DNA from 2 places in the Streptomyces sp. NBC_00669 genome. Region 2 is predicted to be linked to the other one. Evidence: riboswitches for the same ligand, from Rfam matches in the RefSeq annotation. Region 2 holds a riboswitch; the other holds the start of a gene.
The links. A riboswitch is a leader RNA that binds a small molecule or an ion and turns the genes downstream of it on or off. The one in region 2 is predicted to bind S-adenosylmethionine.
Positions count from the first base shown of each region.

Region 1 (3,382 bases), 2.3 Mb from region 2:
TCGGAGTCGCCGGCCTGGAAGACGACCGGGTGGCCCTGCGGGCTGCGCGGCACGTTGAAGTGGCCGCCGATGTCGAACTGGTCGACGCGGTGGTCGAACCGGCCGGGCCCGGGAGCGCGGAGGAAGGTGCCGTCCGCCTGGTCCGCGACGATCTCGTCGCCCTGCCAGGAGTCCAGCAACTCCCTTACCGCGGTGAGGAACTGGCGGGCGCGCTCGTAGCGGTCCTCGCGGGCCAGGTAGCCGCCGCGGCGGAAGTTCTGCCCGGTGAACTCGTCCCACGAGGTGACCACGTTCCAGGCGGCGCGGCCTGCGGACAGGTGGTCGAGGGAGGCGAACTGCCTTGCCACCTCGTACGGTTCGTTGAAGGTGGAGTTGATGGTGCCGGCCAGGCCCAGCCGGTCGGTGACCCCGGCGAGCGCCGCGAGCACGGTGAACGTGTCCGGCCGGCCGACCACGTCCAGGTCGTGGATGCGGCCGCCCTGCTCGCGCAGCCGCAGCCCCTCGGCCAGGAACAGGAAGTCGAACTTGGCGCGTTCCGCGGTCTGCGCCAGATGGACGAAGGAGCTGAAGTCGATCTGGCTGCCGGCCGCCGGATCGCTCCACACGGTGGTGTTGTTGACGCCGGGGAAGTGTGCGGCGAGATGGATCTGCTTGGGCGTGCTGCTCATGCGGGGTCTGCCTCCTGGGGCTTCGCGCGGGGTGGGGCTCAGGCGGGGGCGTAGCGGTTGGCCGGGCGCGGCAGTCCGAGCAGGCCGCGCAGGGTGTCGGCCTGGTACGCCTCGCGGAAGGCCCCGCGGCGCTGGAGTTCGGGCACCAGGTCGCGGCTGATCCGCGCCAGGTCGTACGGCAGGGTGGCCGGCCGCAGCCGGAACCCGGTCAGCCCGGACCGGGCGAACTCCTCCAGCTGGTCGGCGAGTTCGGCGGAGGTGCCGGCGAAGACCAGGGCGTCGCCGGCGTACGGCGCGTCCAGCCGGGCGTCCAGCCGGGCCCGGCGCTCGGCGGCGCGGCCGGGTTCCTCGTCGAGCAGGACCACCAGGTCCGCGAAGACGTGAACGGTCTCGCCGGCCCGGCCGGCCCGCTCCTGCGCCTCGCGGATCTCGGTGACGATCGCCGTCGCCTGGCCGGTGTCGTGCGGGGTGGTGAAGCCGAGGTCGGCCGATCCGGCGACCAGCCGGAACGGCTCGGTGCGGTGCGCGAGCGCGGCCACCACCGGCTGGCCCTGCGGCGGGCGCGGCGTGATGGAGGGGCCCTTGACGCTGAAGTGCGGGCCCTCGAAGTCGATGTAGTGCAGCTTGTCGCGGTCGATGAAGCGGCCGGTGGCCACGTCGCGGATCTCCGCGTCGTCCTCCCAGCTGTCCCACAGCCGGCGCACCACCTCGACGTAGTCGGCGGCCTCGCCGAAGAGTTCCGCCAGCAGCGCGCGTCCGGCGGGCGAGTCCAGTTCGGTGACCGGCAGCCGCGGCAGGCTGCGCCGGCCGAAGTGCGCGGCCTCGTCCGCCCGGGCGGAGACCCGCACCTGCACTCCGGCCCGGCCGCCGCTGACGTAGTCGAGGGTGGCGACGGCCTTCGACAGGTGGAACGGCTCAGTGTGGGTGACCACCGCGACCGGCAGCAGGCCGATGTGCCGGGTCAGCGGCGCGATCCGGGCCGCGGTCAGTACGGCGTCCAGCCGGCCGCGCACCTGGTCGGTGCGCTCGTCGGGGCCGGTGAGCAGGGTGGACTGCAGGCCGAGCGAGTCCTCGATGGTGACCAGGTCCAGCAGGCCGCGTTCGGCCTCGGCGGCCAGGTCGGCCCAGTACGACGCGGTGAACAGGTCGGCGGGCCGGGCCTCGGGCTCCCGCCAGGCCGCGGGGTGCCAGCCGGCGCCGTCGAGGGCGACGGCCAGGTGGAGGGGGGTGGTGGATCGGGACATGGACGTACCGCTTCCTGCTCGGACGGCCGCGGGCGCGTGGCCGGGACGTGGAGGTCGGGGCGTGAGGTGGGCGGGGCGTACGGCGTGGGCGTACGACGGGGGTGTACGCCGTACGGCACTGGACGGAGTACGTGATGCGCGGGGCCGACGGGACCGTGCGGGGCGTGCGGAGTGCGGGGTGCGGCGGGCACGGCATGCGCGGCGTGCTGCGTGCCGCGTACGACGAGGGCAGGCCGAACGGGTACCGGACGGGGCCCGCGCCGGGAACGGGGTCCCCGGGTGGGTCGGCGGAAGGGAGGGGTGCGCGCGGAGCGCGGGGTGCGGAAGGGTCAGCCGGCCTGACGCGGCGGCCGGACCGTCGACGCGCCCGGACACAGGGCGCCGGCGACACGTTGCAGGTCGATGTGGCGCCGTGAGTACGTGACGATGCCGGAGGCGGTGACGGGGGCGTTGCCGGACATCAACTGCTCGCTGCTGCCGCGCACTTCGCCACCTCCCACCTCGATCGGCTCACGCCTGTTCGAGCTCGCGCTTGCCGAGCCGTCTTCGGCTCCGCCGGGTCGTCACCTGGAGCACCCCACCGCGACAGGAGGGTTGCCGGTCAGCCGGCCAGGGCCTTGGTTGCTGACGCTCATGACCTGCAAGCACGGTAACTCCGTCGCGCGGTCGAACACAATCCCCTCCCGGCGGGAGTGACCTCCGTCGCTCCGGACGGCGTGCGGCACCGAGGGGGATTGTCTGACCGCCGCCCTGCGGTTAACGTGCTGTGGACACGGGTGCTGTCAACAGGCCCGATGCGACCGACACGACCGGCCGGGACACCCGACGCCGGCGGCACCGCGAGAGCGAGGGGACGGGCATGGACGCACATCGACGCGACCTCGCGCTCTGCCCCCGCGGCTTCGCCCAGACCCGGGTGGTCCGGCGGCACGTCGATCTGCTCCGGGTCTGCAGCGCGCTGTGTCCGGGAACGCTCGCGGTCCGCTGACCGCTGCCGGCACTGGGAAAACCGCTGTCCGAACGCTGGTTGAAAGCTGCCGGCTGACATCCGCTGATCGCTGGGGCGAGGCAACGCCGCCCGCCTGAGCGTGGACCCGCGGGACCCGCGGAACCGCCGTCCGTCCGCGTACGGCGCCCCTCCCCCGCATCCGGGTCGGCCCGGCCGACGTACGGCCCTGCCCGCCCCACCCCGAACTCCCTTCCACTGCACCGCGGATGACGTGGCGTCCGTGATCGACGCGCGGTCGGACCGCGTGCGCCGTCTTCCTTCGCGGCGGGCGCCTTCCCCGAGTTCCTTCCCGACTTTCCCTGACTTTCCCCGACTTCCCTCGACTTCAGCCGACTTCCTCCCCTCCCTCCCGGTGGCCCGCTGCGGCAGACCGGCCCCCGCGCGGGGCCGTCGCGTCCGCACGCGCCGTCGCCGCGGTCCCCGACGAGACGGGAACACCGACGATGCCCCAGCACGACACC
Region 1 is NZ_CP109018.1:7,766,254-7,769,635, reverse strand. Features, by position in the region: gene OG896_RS32830 (NtaA/DmoA family FMN-dependent monooxygenase) at 1-668, opposite strand, end outside; gene OG896_RS32825 (LLM class flavin-dependent oxidoreductase) at 707-1,912, opposite strand; gene OG896_RS32820 (putative leader peptide) at 2,242-2,397, opposite strand; SAM riboswitch class IV at 2,436-2,551, opposite strand; gene OG896_RS32815 (hypothetical protein) at 2,772-2,900, shown strand; gene OG896_RS32810 (amino acid ABC transporter permease) at 3,365-3,382, shown strand, end outside.
Region 1: it holds a riboswitch for S-adenosylmethionine, as region 2 does, so the genes downstream of both, OG896_RS32820 (putative leader peptide) here and thrC (threonine synthase) in region 2, are expected to answer to the same signal.

Region 2 (3,382 bases):
CTGGTAGAGCAGGTGGTGCACGAACCACAGCACCGAGTTCGCGATGTCGTTGTACGCCGAGTGGAACACCTCCGGCGGCACCGCGATCATCCGCACCCCGGGCTCGGCGACGCCGCGCCGCACCGCCTCCCGGTCACCCTCCGAGAGCGCCGCGCACACCCACACGGCGCCCGCGTCCGGGCCGATCGCGCTCAGCCCCGAGACGACGCCGCCACCACCGCGACGGCTCCCCAGGGTGCCGTCGGGTGCCACGGTGTACGACACCGGGCCGCGGTTCGACGCGACCAGAATCCGGGCACCCTGCGAAGATCCCTCCATGCCGCGAGCCTAGCCATTTACCGTGCAGCTCAAACGTGTATTCGGTGCCCTTCGCCCGTCGCGACGCCGCGCTACGCCGCCCGGCGGGCGAGGTATTCCGGCAGGACGCTCATGGGGGGCCGCTCCTCCGTGTCGACCGGGTGGGTGCTGGGGACGAAGGCGGCGCCGGAGCGGCCGAACTGCGTGAGCCGCGGCCGTACCAGTTGCCCCCGGGCGAGCCGGACCTGCGCGGTCCGGTAGATCGCCGCCGCCATCCGCCCGAGCGCCTGGCCGTCCTGGTGCCGGTGATGGCGCACCCCGACGTCGACCTGCCCGAGCGCGTCCAGCCCGACCAGGCCCAACGCATCGATGAGCATGCCGAGTTCGACGCCGTACCCGACCGGGAACGGGAGCCGTTCGAGCAGCGAGCGGCGGGCCGCGTACTCCCCGCCGAGCGGCTGGACGAAGCCGGCCAGCTGCGGCCAGTGCAGGTTGAGCAGGGGGCGGGCGACGAGTTCGGTGACGCGGCCGCCGCCCGCGGGCACCACGGTCCCGCCGGTCTCCAGCGGGCGGTCGTACATCGCCTTGACCAGCTGCACGGCGGGCTCGGTGAGCAGCGGCCCGACGATCCCGGAGACGAAGCGGGCGTCGAACCCGCGCAGGTCCGCGTCGACGAAGCAGACGATCTCGCCGCTGGTCACCAGCAGCGACCGCCACAGCACCTCGCCCTTGCCGGGCACGGCCGGCAGCCGCGGCAGGATCGCGTCCCGGTCGACCACGCGGGCGCCCGCCGCGGCGGCGACCTCGGCCGTACGGTCGGTCGAGCCGGAGTCGACGACGACCAGCTCGTCCACCAGCGGCACTTGCGCGGACATCAGGTCCCGGCGGATCGCGGCCACGATGGCACCGACGGTGGCCTCCTCGTCCAGCGCCGGCAGCACCACGCTGACCGTGCCCTGGCTGCCGGCCGCGCGTTTGGCGGCGAGCAGCAGGTCAAGCGGCCGGTCGGCGGCCGACCACGACCTCCCGCGCAGCCAGTGCTCCACCTCGTCGAGCACGTGAGTCCTCTCCCTCGGACACGCCCTGATGCCCGGCGTGTGATCCATCTCGCGGTGCGGACGACTATCTCAACCGCCGCCCGTGTCGGTTACAGTCTTGAACAACGCGTGACGCCACCGCATGCCGGGGGCGTGGCGCGTGACAAACGCGACGGGTGCGGTCCGTACCGCCCGGTCGCCATACCGCTCATCCAGAGGGGCAGAGGGAACGGCCCGTAGAAGCCCCGGCAACCCTCCCGCCGACCGCGAGGTCAAGCACGGTGGGGAAGGTGCCAATTCCGTCTCGTGACGCGCCCGCGTGCGAGGAAGATGAGGAGAAAGGGCCTCGCCTGTCATGGCTGCGCAAACCGTCGCAAGTACCACCACCACCGACTCCGCCCTCGGCGCCCAGGGTGCCCAGGACGCCGGAGCACCCGCACCGTTCGGACCGGCCGCCGCGCTGTCCTGCCGGGAGTGCGGCACCCGCTACCCGCTGAGCCCGGTCTTCGCCTGCCTGGAGTGTTTCGGGCCGCTCGAAGTGGCCTACGACCTGCCGACCGGCGACCCCGAGGCGCTGCGCGCGCGGATCGAGGCCGGGCCGACCAACATCTGGCGGTACGCCCCGCTGCTGCCGGTGCCGGTCGACGTCGCTACCAAGCCGAACCTCAACCCCGGCTGGACCAAGCTCGTCAAGGCCGACAACCTCGCCCGAGAACTGGGCATCACCGGCGGCCTGCACGTCAAGGACGACTCCGGCAACCCCACCCACTCCTTCAAGGACCGGGTGGTCGCGATCGCGCTGGAGGCCGCCCGCACCTTCGGCCTCACCACGCTGTCCTGCTCCTCCACCGGCAACCTGGCCGGCGCGGTCGGCGCCGCGGCCGCCCGGGCGGGCTTCCGCTCCTGCGTGTTCATCCCGCACGACCTGGAGGCCGGCAAGGTCGTGATGGCCGCGGTCTACGGCGGCGAACTGGTCGGCATCGAGGGCTCCTACGACGACGTGAACCGCTTCTGCTCCGAGCTGATCGGCGACCCGATCGGCGAGGGCTGGGGCTTCGTCAACGTCAACCTGCGGCCGTACTACGGCGAGGGCTCCAAGACGCTCGCCTACGAGATCGCCGAGCAGCTCGGCTGGCGGCTGCCGGACAACCTGGTCATCCCGATCGCGTCCGGCTCGCAGCTCACCAAGATCGACAAGGGCCTCAAGGAGCTGATCGCGCTCGGCCTGGTCGAGGAGAAGCCCTACAAGATCTACGGCGCCCAGGCCGAGGGGTGCTCCCCGGTGTCGGCGGCCTTCAAGGCCGGGCACGACGTCGTGCGGCCGGTGAAGCCGGACACCATCGCCAAGTCGCTGGCGATCGGCAACCCGGCGGACGGCCCGTACGTCCTGGACATCGCCCGGCGCACCGGCGGGGCCGTGGAGGACGTGAACGACGAGCAGATCGTGGACGCGATCAAGTTGCTCGCGCGGACCGAGGGCATCTTCGCCGAGACCGCGGGCGGTGTGACCGTCGGCGTGCTGAAGAAGCTGATCGAGTCCGGGCAGCTCGACCCGGCCGCCGAGACCGTCGTGCTCAACACCGGCGACGGACTGAAGACCCTGGACGCGGTGGCGCCGACCACCGGACCGACCGCGACCATTCGCCCGACCCTTGCCGCATTCCGAGAGGCTGGCCTCGCATGAGTGCTTCCGTACGTATCCCCACCATTCTCCGCACCTACACCGGCGGCCAGGCCGAGGTGCCCGCCGAGGGTTCGACCCTCGCCGAGGTGATCGGCTCGCTCGAGCGCGATCACAAGGGCATTTCGGCGCGCGTGCTGGATGACGCAGGAAAGCTGCGGCGCTTTGTGAACGTGTATGTCAACGACGACGACGTGCGGTTTTCCCAAGGGCTGGAGACGGCCGTGCCGGATGGCGCGAGCGTCTCGATCATTCCCGCGGTAGCCGGCGGCTGAACCTCGCGGACGGACTTCGTCTCGGCGACCGAACCGGCCGTCGCCCAGCGGGAGTTGGTCCGCCAGTGCGGGTTCTGGCGGTTTGTGCCCCG
Region 2 is NZ_CP109018.1:5,457,527-5,460,908, forward strand. Features, by position in the region: gene OG896_RS22870 (alpha,alpha-trehalose-phosphate synthase (UDP-forming)) at 1-318, opposite strand, end outside; gene OG896_RS22875 (glucosyl-3-phosphoglycerate synthase) at 390-1,355, opposite strand; SAM riboswitch class I at 1,540-1,671, shown strand; gene thrC (threonine synthase) at 1,690-3,018, shown strand; gene OG896_RS22885 (MoaD/ThiS family protein) at 3,015-3,290, shown strand.